Regions from separate parts of the Arthrobacter sp. 754 genome, predicted to be linked through region 1. Evidence: riboswitches for the same ligand, from Rfam matches in the RefSeq annotation. Region 1 holds a riboswitch; each other region holds the start of a gene.
The links. Region 1 has a riboswitch for thiamine pyrophosphate ahead of thiC (phosphomethylpyrimidine synthase ThiC). Riboswitches for the same ligand answer to the same signal wherever they lie in the genome.

Region 1 (3,980 bases):
GGAAGCGCCGCTTCACATCGTTCCCGGGGTCCCCACCATGGTGGTTACCGGGGGGTGGGAACCGCTCTATGAGGAAATTGCCGGGTACCTGCGCGAGACCGGCGCCCTGCACCGCATCGCTGCGGGCGGGCACCGGCCCCAGGACTCGGCGGAAGGCGACCGCGCCATCCGGTCCTTTATCGCCGAGGCCAGCAGGTCAGCGTCAGTTCAGGCTTCCTAAGGCCGCCTCAGCGTCGGTTGCCGGTACCTGCAGTTCAGGCAGATAAACCCTGCCGCCGGACGCCATGAACTCCGCGCTCTTGGCCCGCATGCCGCTGTATGCCTCGGCGATTGCTGCCTGGGAATCGGCTGAACCGTATTCGTCCCTGATGTCCTGGCTGATCTTCATCGAACAGAACTTCGGTCCGCACATGGAGCAGAAGTGGGCTGTTTTCGCGGCCTCGGCAGGCAGGGTTTCGTCATGGAACGCCTCTGCGGTCACCGGGTCCAGGGACAGCGCGAACTGGTCGCGCCACCGGAACTCGAACCGCGCTTTGGACAGGGCATCGTCCCGCTCGTGGGCGCCGGGGTGGCCCTTGGCAAGATCCGCGGCATGGGCGGCAATCTTGTAGGTGATCACTCCGGTTTTGACGTCGTCCTTGTTGGGCAGTCCCAGATGTTCCTTCGGTGTGACATAACAGAGCATCGCAGTGCCGTAGCGGGCGATTTCGGTGGCGCCGATGGCGGAGGTGATGTGGTCATAGCCGGGAGCCACATCGGTGACCAGGGGACCGAGGGTGTAGAACGGGGCGCCCTTGCACAGTTCCTGCTGCCGCTCCACGTTCTCGCGCACCAAATGGAAAGGCACGTGTCCGGGACCCTCCACCATGACCTGGACATCGAACTCCCAGGCACGCTGGGTAAGTTCAGCCAGCGTATCCAGTTCGGCGAACTGGGCGGCGTCGTTGGCGTCCGCCGTCGCTCCCGGCCGCAGGCCGTCCCCCAGTGAGAACGCCACATCGTACTTCGCGAAGATTTCGCAGAGTTCGTCGAAATGGGTATACAGGAAGTTTTCCTGGTGGTGCGCCAGGCACCAGCCGGCCATGATGGAGCCGCCCCGGGACACGATGCCCGTGACGCGGTTGGCCGTCAGCGGAACGTAGCGGAGCAGCACGCCGGCATGGACGGTCATGTAGTCCACGCCCTGTTCGCACTGCTCGATGACGGTGTCGCGGAAAATTTCCCAGGTCAGGGCGTTGGCCTCGCCGTTGACCTTCTCGAGGGCCTGGTAGATGGGCACGGTGCCGATCGGCACAGGTGCATTGCGGAGGAGCCATTCGCGGGTGGTGTGGATGTCATCGCCGGTGGAGAGGTCCATGACGGTGTCCGCGCCCCACTGCGTGGCCCACTGGAGTTTGTCGACTTCCTCGGCGATGGAACTGGTCACCGCGGAGTTTCCGATGTTCGCGTTGATCTTCACCAGGAAAGCCTTGCCAATGATCATCGGCTCTGATTCCGGGTGGTTGATATTGGCGGGGATGATGGCACGCCCGGCAGCCACCTCGCTGCGGACCAGCTCAACGTCGCAGTTCTCCCGCAGCGCAACAAACCTCATCTCCGGAGTGATGATGCCCGCTCTGGCGTAGTGCATCTGGGTCACCGTCCTGCCTTCGACGGCGCGGCGGGGCACCGGCCGCGCTCCTTTCCACTCCGATGAAGCCGCCCCCCGGCGGACGGCCGAGCGGCCGTCGTCGAACAGGTTCCGCCCGCGGCCTGAATACGCCTCGGTGTCACCTCGCGATTCGATCCAGGAGGAGCGGAACGGTTCCAGGCCGACGACGGGATCGCTGCCGGGACCCGCCGTCCGGTAGACCTGCAATGGCGTGTTGGCTTCGCCGTTGGGGGAGGGTTCCAGGGCGATCTCGGTGACGGGGACCCGGATGCCGTTGTCCGGATCCTCAAGGTACGCCAGGGAATGGGACTTCAGTGACTCGGTGTTTTTGATTGTCCCGTGGACAGGGCTGTGCTGTGTTTCGGTGGTGCTCAAGGGATACTCACTTCCTTCGCCGGCATTACCCGGACAGGTTCAACGGTCGCAGGCAGCGTCAGCCTGATCTCAGCCCATGCGTGGGCCCCCGTGTGGTCGTAGACGAAGCTACCACAGCATGACCTTCCCGGGCTGAGCCGATGGGGATAATCAGAAAAGCAGAAGCACTTGAATTAAATTGAAGCTTCAAGTAAATTAGGTTCATAGCGGCCTTCGAACCCGAAGACCACGGGATACGGGAGTTTTCAATGACTGCAGAAGCAACCAGCCAGGATCTCCTTCCTGCCGATCTCACCATGGGCACCGTGATGCTCAAGGTGGGCGACATGAAGCTGATGACGGACTACTACCAGCGCGCCCTTGGCCTGGAGGTCGTTGCGGAGCAGGACGGCGGTGTCTACCTGGGCCGGCTGCAGCGACCCCTGGTCCACCTCGCAGCAGCCCCCTCATTGAATCTTCCCGGCAGGGGAGAAGCGGGGCTTTTCCACACCGCGCTTCTCTTCGAGACCCGCGCCGCGCTGGCCGCCACCGTGGCAACCACCGCCCAGTACGAACCCCGGTCCTTCACCGGCAGCGCCGATCACCTCGTCAGTGAGGCTTTCTACTTCAATGACCCTGAGGGCAACGGCATCGAACTCTACTGGGACCGGCCCCGGGAAAACTGGTCCTGGGAAGGCACCGACGTGGTCATGGACAGCCTTGCGCTGCCGCCGCAGCGCTATCTTGAGCAGCACCTGACCGAGGAATCCCTGGAAGGCCGGCACGGGGCCGGTGCCGGCGTCGGCCACATCCACCTCCAGGTGGGCGATGTCCACTCCGCCCAGAAGTTCTACGTGGACACCCTGGGCTTCGAAAAGACCGCGGGCTGGCACGGGCAGGCGCTGTTTGTCTCAGCCGGCAGGTACCACCACCACATGGCCATGAACGTCTGGAACAGCCGCGGCGCGGGGCCGCGCAAGGACACCCTGGGCCTGGGCGAGGTGCTCATCGAAGTCCCTTCGGGTGACGACGTCGGGGCGCTCGCCGAACGGTTGAAAGCAGCCGGGGTGGCCTCGCGCAACACAGGAGCCGAACTGCGCTTCGAGGACCCGTGGCGTAACAGCATCCGGGTCGCCGTCCGCTGAACTCCGCGCAGGCCAGGGGTGCGGCCCGCCATGTACTAGGCTGATTCCGAACGGCCCGGGCGGCACTTAAAGCTGCCCGACAGTGCCGCACCGTCGACGGAATGAGGGCTGTTCCCATGGGCTTCACAGAAATCTTTGTAGCTACCCACGACGCCGCGCTGAAGCGCGCCGGGGTCCTTGATGCCGGAGGCTCGCCGGAAGGTCCGGCCGTGCGCATTCCAGGGGTCAGTGACTTCGAGATAGAGCAGCTGGGCGACCTCGCCGGAGCGGCGGTCCACGCCGGCGGTGAAGGCTATGAACTTGCCATGGTTGATGTTTCCAGTGACTCCCTCCTCGGCGTACCGCCGGCCATGGTGCGGGCGCTCGCGGACCTGCTCACCTACGAAACCGAGGGCGAAGGCAATGTCCTTGAAGACGTCGCAGAAGAGTGGGCGGCCCAGGACGACATGCCCTTTGGCGCGGCGGATGCCCGCAAATATGTACAGCAGCTCGCTGAGCTTGCCGCCTCCATCGATGATGCGGAGCGCAGCGGGGTGTATGTCTGGTCCTCCTAGATGGCCGGCGTATGCCTGGTCAGCACGTGTCAAGTCGAAATCCTGACGCTGATCTGGCACAATAAACAGGTACTCGATCTGCGTGGCCCCTCTCTCCGCGTCCGGATCCTGTCCTTCGAACCCTCAAGTATGGCCCGCCCCACGGGTGCAGAACGTCGGTTCACCCCCTTTCTGAAACAGGAGTGACCACAAAAGTGGCCGTAAAGATTCGCCTTAAGCGCTTTGGCAAAATGCGCGCACCGTACTACCGCATCGTCGTCATGGACGCACGCTCCA
Region 2 (3,980 bases), 350 kb from region 1:
CGAGACGATCAGCTCGATGTTGTGTGGGTTGAGGATGCCCAGGCCTGTGCCGATGGGAGCGCCCAATGGCATCACGGCGGTGGCCCCCAGGTTTTCCAGGCGCAAGGCAAGGACGGGGTCATCGTTGGTGTAGGCGAACACCTTGAAGCCGCGGTTCACGAGCTGTTCAGTGGCATCCACCAGCTCCACGGCGTCCGGCAGCAGCGTCTGTTCGTCGGCGATAACCTCGAGCTTGACCCAGTCGGTCTCCAGCGCTTCACGTGCCAGTTCGGCCGTCATGACCGCGTCGCGGGCGGTGAAACAGCCCGCGGTGTTGGGCAGGATCCGGATCCCGTGGTCCACCAGGAGCTGGAAGAGAGACCCGGACTCGGCAGGCGAATACCGGCGCATGGCCACGGTGGTCAGCTCGGTTCCGGACGCCAGAAGGGCTGCGCCCAACCCGTCCAGGCTGGGGGCGCCGCCGGTGCCCATGATGAGGCGCGAGCCGAGCCCGACGCCGTCGATGGTCAGGCAGTCGCTGCGCCCTGCGTTGTCCACCGTTGTTCGGGACGCAGCGGTGGTGTTGGTTTCTGTCATGGTGTCAGCCTCCCTGGACTGCGGTGACCAGTTCGACGTCGTCGCCCTCGGCGAGAGCCGTCACGTACCACTGGCTGCGGGGTACTACTTCGGAGTTGCGGGCGACGGCGACGCCCAGTTTCTGCCCGTCGGTCGCCTGGCCACTGGCAGCGAGTGGCCGGCCGGTGACCTGGCTGACCAGGGTGGTGATTGAGGCGTCGTCGGCTACGGCATGCCGCGAACCGTTGAGGGTGATGTTCATGCTGATTCCTTCTGGTGGTCGATGACACCCGGTAGATCCTGGCCGGGGGCCTTCGGGCGTGAAAACCTTGACGGATTCATGGCCGCCCAGCGCCGGTCCCCCCGGCCCTCCATCAGGGCCCGGCAAATAGCCGCCGCCGCTGGGGCAAGCAGCACACCGTGGCGGAAGAACCCGGTGGCGATGATCAGCCCGGGAACATCAGGGACGCGGCCGAGGAGCGGTGCGTTGTCCGGGGTGGCGGGACGCGCCCTGGCCGTGCATTCCAGGAGTTCCAGCTCCGAGACCGCAGGCACCAGGACCTGGGCGTCCCGCAGCAGTTGGTAGACGCCACCGGCTGAGACTGCCGTGTCCGACTTCACGGGGTCCTCTGCAGCGGACACCGCATCTTCCCGCTGGGTCGCCCCGATCACCACTGAGCCGTCCTGCCGCGGAACGATGTACACAGGCACGCCGCGGACCAGCCCGCGGACGGTGGATGTGACCAGCGGGCGGAGGTGCCGGGGAACAGCCAGCCTGAGGATGTCCCCGTAAACGGGCCGGAGGGGAAGGTGCAGTCCCTCCGGCAAGCCGCCCAGGGAGGGCGCCTGCAACCCGTTGGCCACAATGGTCTCGCGCGCCTGAACTGTTCGGCCCTGCGCAAGGCCCACGCCCGTGACGCGGCCGTTCTCCCAGAGGAGGGACCGGGCCCGGTCGTCGACGGCGAATCCGCCGCGTGCACCCCCAACCGCGGTTCCGGCACCGGGCTCGTGGACGGCCAGGAGCCCCCTCAGGGATGCCACCAGCTTCCGGGGATCCACCTGGTGGTCGGCGGCGATTTCCAGGGCGCAGGAAATGGCGGGGCTGAGGAGGCCTTCCTTGGCCCTGGCCTCGCGGACGGTGAGCGGTTCAACTTCCAGTCCGCTGGCCTGCTGCACGGTGCGCAGGTCCATCAGTGCCCGGCGGTCCGCCGCGTCCGCGCCTACGGCAAGGGTCGGCGTCGTCAGATAGCCGGGATCCGCTGCTCCCGCGCGGGCAAGGTCGGCTGCAAAAGCCGGCCACAGGAGGGAGGATTCGAGCATCAGCTCGAGGAGGTCTTCCTCCTGGTAGTGGAGCTCGCTGACAGGGGCGAGCATACCGGCAGCTGCCCAGCTGGCGCCCTGCCCCGGGGCGTCATCGATCAGGGCCACGGAGCGGCCCGAGCGCCGTGCTTCCCACGCAATGCAGTGGCCGATGACTCCGCCGCCGATCACCGCCACGTCAGCTTGAAGCGTCTTCCCAGCGTGAAGCATGAGGACGTTCCTTCCCTACGCCGGTACTAGCCGGATCAGGTCAAGCGGTCGGCTCTGACGCCCTCTCAGCCCCGCAGCTTTATGACGGCTGCAGCGGGCTCCCGCAGTACCCGACCAGTGTAGGGGAATTAGGCTGGCATCCATGAACGTGACTTCCGCACCCCCTTCCGGTCCCGCCGCCTCCGGTTCCACACCTGATTCCGCCGGCGGCCTCCCCGGCAGCGCCAGGCTGTACCTTTGCACCGATGCCCGCCGGGACCGCGGGGACTTTGGCGAGTTCGTGGAAGCGGCGTTTGCCGGCGGGGTGGACATCATCCAGCTCCGCGACAAGGGGATCGAGGCTGCCGAGGAACTGGAGCTGCTGGCGGTGCTTCGGGCGGCGGCCGAGCGCCACGGGCGGCTGTGGGCGGTCAATGACCGCGCGGACATCGCGCTGCTGTCCGGAGCGCCGGTCTTCCACATCGGACAGCAGGACCTGCCGGTGGCATCCGCCCGCTCGCTGCTTGGCGCGAACGGAGTGATCGGGCTGTCGACGCACACCCCGGAACAGGTGGAAGGGGCCATACGGCTGTCCTCCGCCCTGAGCACGCCCGACGGCGGCCTGGACTATTTCTGTGTGGGCCCCGTCTGGGCCACACCCACCAAACCCGGCAGGGCCGCCGTCGGACTGGAACTGGTGCAGTATGCAGCGGAGGCTGTGAAGGCGGCCGGCGGCGACCAGGCCACCGTTCCCTGGTTCGCGATCGGTGGGATCGACCTCGGCAACGTCGAGAAGGTAGTGGCGGCGGGGGCAGGCAGGATTGTGGTGGTGCGCGCCATCACCGAGGCCGATGACCCGGCGGCTGCGGCCGCCGCGCTCCTGGCTGCTCTGGACGCGGGTGCCGCCTGACCCGGCTGCCTGACGCCGCGCCGCCCAATGGCGTGCCGCCAGGCAATCCCCCGCGCGGCGGGTCACCGCGTGCACGATCTGCGAAAATCGGGCTAATCTGACTTTTGTGTCACATCATCGTTTGGCTCCGTATGTCCGCGAACACACCAACGCCCTTGAGGCGGCCCTGAGTGCCCTTCGGACTGAGCTGGAACTGCCGGGGCCCTACCCGGAAGAGGCGGTCCGGGACGCCGAGGCCGCCGTCGCTTCCCACGAGCTGCCAGAAGCCGACCTGACGCACGTCGGGTTCCTCACCATCGATCCGGCCTCGTCCACCGACCTTGACCAGGCGCTTTTCATCGAACGCAACGGTGCCGGGTACCGCGTCCTGTATGCCATCGCCGACGTCCCGTCCTTCGTCCGCCCCGGCGGCGGCCTGGACGCCGAAACCCGCCGGCGAGGCCAGACGTTCTACGCTCCCGACGGCCGCATCCCCCTGCACCCCGAAGTCATCAGCGAAGGGGCCGGAAGCCTCCTGGCCGGCCAGCTCTGCTCGGCCTTTGTCTGGGACTTTGAACTGGACGACGCCGCACACGTCTCTTCAGTGACCGTCAGCCGGGCCCGGATGTCCAGCCGGGCCAAGCTTTCCTACAAGGGTGTCCAGGCCGAGCTGGACGCGGGATCAAACAACACGGTGCTGCAGCTCCTGAAGGAAGTGGGCCTCAAGCGCGTGGAGCTGGAGCGCCAGCGCGGCGGGGCAAGCCTGAACATGCCGGAGCAGGAAATCGTCCAGCTGCCCGACGGCGGCTACCGCATTGCCGCGGCACCGCAGCTTCCGGTGGAGGACTGGAATGCGCAGATTTCCCTGATGACAGGGATGGCTGCCGCCAAGCTGATGCTTGACGGAAAGGTGGGCATCCTGCGCACCATGCCCGCCCCGGACGAGAGGTCGCTGCGGCACTTCCGGATCCAGACCGAGGCCCTGGGCAAACCGTGGGACGGGAAAATCAGCTACGGCGAATACCTC
Region 3 (3,980 bases), on a different contig from region 1:
CGCCCAGGAAATGCTTGACCGGACCTCCTATATCCAAGCGGTAATGGGCGAGGACGCTCCTGTACCGCCGCTGGCCCTGAAGTCGGGAGGCGGAAAATGACCCGCCGCCGGATTTCCCTGCGGCAGGAACTTCCCCTGCTCGTGTGGCTCGTCATCGTCTGGGGCGCGCTGTGGCAGGACTTCAGCGCCGGCAACCTGCTCTTCGGCACGTTATTGGCCGTGCTGGTGGCACGGATGTTCTATCTGCCCCCGGTGGAACTGAGCGGCCGGTTCAATATCCTCCACGCCGTCCCGTTCGCCGTACTGTTCATGGGAAAGGTGGTGGCCGCCAGCATCGACGTCATGTACCTGGCCGTGGTCCGCGGGCCGAAGGTGATCAGCGCCGTCGTCGCCGTCCAGCTCCGCAGCCACCAGGACCTCATGGTCACTGCCACCGGGCATGTCATTTCTTTGATCCCCGGTTCCCTGGTGGTGGAAGTGGACCGTTCCACCTCCACCCTGTACCTCCATGCGCTGAACATCAGCACCCCTGAAGGTGTGGAGAAACTGCGCCAGGAAGTGCGGGCCATCGAGGCAGGCCTGATCCGGATCATGGGCACCCCGGAAGAACTCGAAACGATCCGGCAGGAGGCCGCAGCATGATGCAGACCGTCCTGGCTGTCACGGCAGTCATTCTTTCGCTGGCGGCCGCGGGAGCCATCATCCGGATTGCCCGCGGGCCCTCGCTGCTGGACCGCGTGCTGGCCTCGGACGTCCTGCTTGCCATCCTGGGCGCGGCTTTGTGCATCGACATGGCGGTCAACAGGCACCTGAACAACCTGATGCTGCTGGTTGCGCTGTCCATCGTCGGGTTCGTCGGCTCGGCCACAGTGGCGCGCTTCGTTGCCGGCCGGCGGGAGCAGCCCAATGAATCCTGAAGCCAGCGTCGTGGACACCATCATCGACACCGTATCTGCCGTGTTCATGGTGGTGGGCGCCCTGATGTCCCTTGCCGCCGCCGTCGGCCTGCTCCGCTTCCCGGACCTGCTGAGCCGCATGCACGCGGCCACGAAGCCGCAGGTCCTGGGCCTTTTCCTGCTGCTGGCGTCCATCGGCCTGCAGATGCGCACCTTGTGGGTGTGGCCGGTGCTGCTGGTGGCGTGGATCTTCCAGCTCCTCACGGTGCCGGTGTCCGCGCACATGGTTGGCCGCGCCGGGTACCGCACCAAGCACCTGCACCGTGAGCTGCTCAGCTCCGATGAGCTGGAAGCCGTGGTTCAGAAGGCGGCACAAACCGCCCGGGACGAAGCGTCCGACGCCGGCCGTCCGGACTGATTACCGGCGTCCGGCCTTGCGGCCAACGCCGGACTGCCCGGCCTGCCGGCCGGCGCGCCGGGCAGCCTGGCTAGACGATGTCCTGGGACTTGGCGAAGCGGGTGATGGCGCGCTGGGTGCCGCGGTTGGCGAGCACCTGGATGATGGTGCTGACCGAGGCGGAGATGAGCGCGAAGGTCAGGGCTGAGCGCAGGGTGGTGGGGGTGTCCTCGTGCTTGCCGGTGGGCGGCTTGCGGCCGGTGGACTTTTCCCAGACGGCGTTGACCACTTTGGTGCCGAGGAATCCGGCGCCGAGGCTGACTCCGGTGCCAAGCAGTTTGATGAAAAGGTTCATTCGTGTGACTCCTTGCGGGCGGAAAACGGACTGCCTTTAGCCTAACCGCATGGACGCCAGGATCTCCCGCAGCGCTTCCACCACAAGGTCGTGGTCCTCCTGCTGGGGCAGGCCCGAAACCGTGACAGTGGCAACAGCGCCGGCGCCGGTGACATAGACAGGGAAGCAGCCGCCGTGAGCTGCATACACGGATTCGTCGAACCAGCCCTGGTCCTCGATCCGCCCGCCCCGGAGCCGGGCATGCAACCCCACCAGCAGCGAGGGAATCTCGTACCGCGCAGCGGTGCGCTGCTTGGCCCGCACCCAGTGCTCGTTATCCGGCGTGGCGCCGTCCAAGGCAACATGGAACAGGACCTGGTCCGCCCTGCTGATGTCGATCGCGATGGGCAGCTTGCGGCTCTTGCCGAGTTCCACCAGCAGCAGCCCCAGGTTCAGCGCATCATCCTTGGTGAAACGCGGAAACTGCAGCTCGCTGATCTCGCCGTCGATCCGCGCTATCAGCGCCTCGAGGGCGGCGCGGGGCTGGTCCTCTCCGGAGTCGGGATCAAAGGCTGTCACAGAAGAATGGCCGGTGGTCATGGCCCACAATCTACCGCGCCGGCGGTGTAAACTGGACCACGCCCAACAGGGCAGATTTATTTACGACAGGGGAGCGCCGCCGTCGGGCATCACTGGCATTGCCAGGGAACCGTAGGTGGGCGCTGAGAGTGCGGACAGCCGCAGACCCTCGAACCTGATCCGGTTAGTACCGGCGCAAGGGAGTCGAGTTCTCGAAGTGTCCGGCCAGGGCGGCGACGCCGCGTGCCGGTGCACTTTCCCCTCCTGTTCCTCAGGAGGACCAAATGACAACTGCAGCATTCAACAAGACAACCAATACCTGGCGCGTCGTAGACATTGTGGTGGCCGCGCTTATCGCGATCGCCGGCGGCGTGATTTTCTGGGCGTGGTCACAGGGCGCCGGCATCGTTTCCGCGCCGATGAACGCCGTGTACCCCCCGCTGACCGGCCTGCTGGCCGGCGGCTGGATGATCCCCGCGGTGCTGGGCATGCTCATCATCCGCAAACCCGGCGCAGCACTCTTCTGCGAAACCGTCGCCGCAACCGGCGAGCTCATCATGGGCTCCCAGTACGGCGCCACGGTGCTGATCTCCGGAGTCCTTCAGGGCCTGGGCGCCGAGCTGGTGTTCTTCCTGCTCGTGTACGGCAAGTTCCGGTTCGGCTCGTTCCTGCACCAGAAGTACAACCTCCTCGCCGCCCTGCTGGCCGGCGCAGGTGCAGGGCTGTTCTGCGGCCTGAACGACTCCTTCCTCCCCTGGGGCTGGAACATCGCCTACGAACCCGGTGACAAGCTCGCCTACATCGTGTTCTGCACCATTTCGGGCGCAGTGATTGCCGGCGCCCTGTCCTGGATCGCAACCCGCGGCCTGGCCCGGACCGGTGTGCTGAGCTCCTTCGCGTCCCGGAAGGCAGCTTCGGAGCCTGCCTTCAACTGATGACCGCTTCCGACGCCGGCGCCGCGGAGGTCCGCCCGGCCGCGGTGTCCGCGCGCGGCTGGGGCTGGCGGCACGCCGGCCGCTCCGCCCCCGCCGTCCAGGGGCTCGACCTGGAGATCGGTCCAGGCGAGCGGGTGCTCCTGCTGGGCCCTTCCGGCGCGGGCAAATCCACGCTGCTTCACGCCCTCGCCGGGGTGCTGGGGGATGAGGCGGACGACGCCGACGAGACCGGTTCGCTGCTGATCGACGGCGTCGCTCCCCGCGCCCGGCGCGGACGTTCCGGGCTGATGCAGCAGGATCCGGAAACGCAGGTTGTGCTTTCCCGGCTGGGTGACGACGTCGCCTTCGGCGCCGAAAACCTGGCCGTCCCGCGGGACGAGATCTGGCGGCGGGTCCATGAAGCGCTCGACGACGTCGGACTGCGCAGTGCCGCCCGCCCGCCAGGAGCCGCCGGAACGCCGGGTTCCACCGGCGCGCAAGGTTCCACGGGGCTCGAACTGGACCACCCGACGTCGGCCCTCTCCGGGGGACAGAAGCAGCGGCTGGCCCTGGCGGGGATCCTTGCCATGCGGCCCGGGCTGATCCTGCTTGACGAACCGACGGCCAACCTTGACCCTGCCGGCGTGCTCGAAGTCCGGGACGCGGTAGGCCGGTGCCTGGACAAAACCGGTGCGACGCTGGTGGTGGTGGAACACCGGGTGTCCGTCTGGAAAGACCTGGTGGACCGGATTGTGGTGCTGCAGCCCGGCTCGGCCAACGGTTCGGCTGTCCTGCTGGACGGCCCGCCGGACCAGGTCCTCGCCGAGGCGCGGGAGATGCTGATCGGGGCCGGTGTCTGG

Region 2: it holds a riboswitch for thiamine pyrophosphate, as region 1 does, so the genes downstream of both, thiO (glycine oxidase ThiO) here and thiC (phosphomethylpyrimidine synthase ThiC) in region 1, are expected to answer to the same signal.
Region 3: it holds a riboswitch for thiamine pyrophosphate, as region 1 does, so the genes downstream of both, ABIA70_RS20005 (ECF transporter S component) here and thiC (phosphomethylpyrimidine synthase ThiC) in region 1, are expected to answer to the same signal.

Annotation. Positions count from the first base shown of each region.
Region 1 covers NZ_JBEPSC010000001.1:243,720-247,699, reverse strand. Annotated here, with positions in the region: gene ABIA70_RS01240 (alpha/beta hydrolase) at 1-220, shown strand, start outside; gene thiC (phosphomethylpyrimidine synthase ThiC) at 203-2,026, opposite strand; TPP riboswitch at 2,021-2,128, opposite strand; gene ABIA70_RS01230 (VOC family protein) at 2,275-3,150, shown strand; gene ABIA70_RS01225 (hypothetical protein) at 3,267-3,704, shown strand; gene rpsP (30S ribosomal protein S16) at 3,899-3,980, shown strand, end outside.
Region 2 covers NZ_JBEPSC010000001.1:592,146-596,125, forward strand. Annotated here, with positions in the region: gene ABIA70_RS02785 (thiazole synthase) at 1-576, opposite strand, end outside; gene thiS (sulfur carrier protein ThiS) at 581-817, opposite strand; gene thiO (glycine oxidase ThiO) at 814-2,085, opposite strand; TPP riboswitch at 2,081-2,200, opposite strand; gene thiE (thiamine phosphate synthase) at 2,228-2,974, shown strand; gene ABIA70_RS02805 (RNB domain-containing ribonuclease) at 3,081-3,980, shown strand, end outside.
Region 3 covers NZ_JBEPSC010000008.1:62,112-66,091, forward strand. Annotated here, with positions in the region: gene ABIA70_RS19975 (Na+/H+ antiporter subunit D) at 1-100, shown strand, start outside; gene ABIA70_RS19980 (Na+/H+ antiporter subunit E) at 97-642, shown strand; gene ABIA70_RS19985 (MrpF/PhaF family protein) at 639-917, shown strand; gene mnhG (monovalent cation/H(+) antiporter subunit G) at 907-1,314, shown strand; gene ABIA70_RS19995 (DUF4235 domain-containing protein) at 1,385-1,648, opposite strand; gene ABIA70_RS20000 (heme-degrading domain-containing protein) at 1,685-2,227, opposite strand; TPP riboswitch at 2,285-2,426, shown strand; gene ABIA70_RS20005 (ECF transporter S component) at 2,491-3,141, shown strand; gene ABIA70_RS20010 (ABC transporter ATP-binding protein) at 3,141-3,980, shown strand, end outside.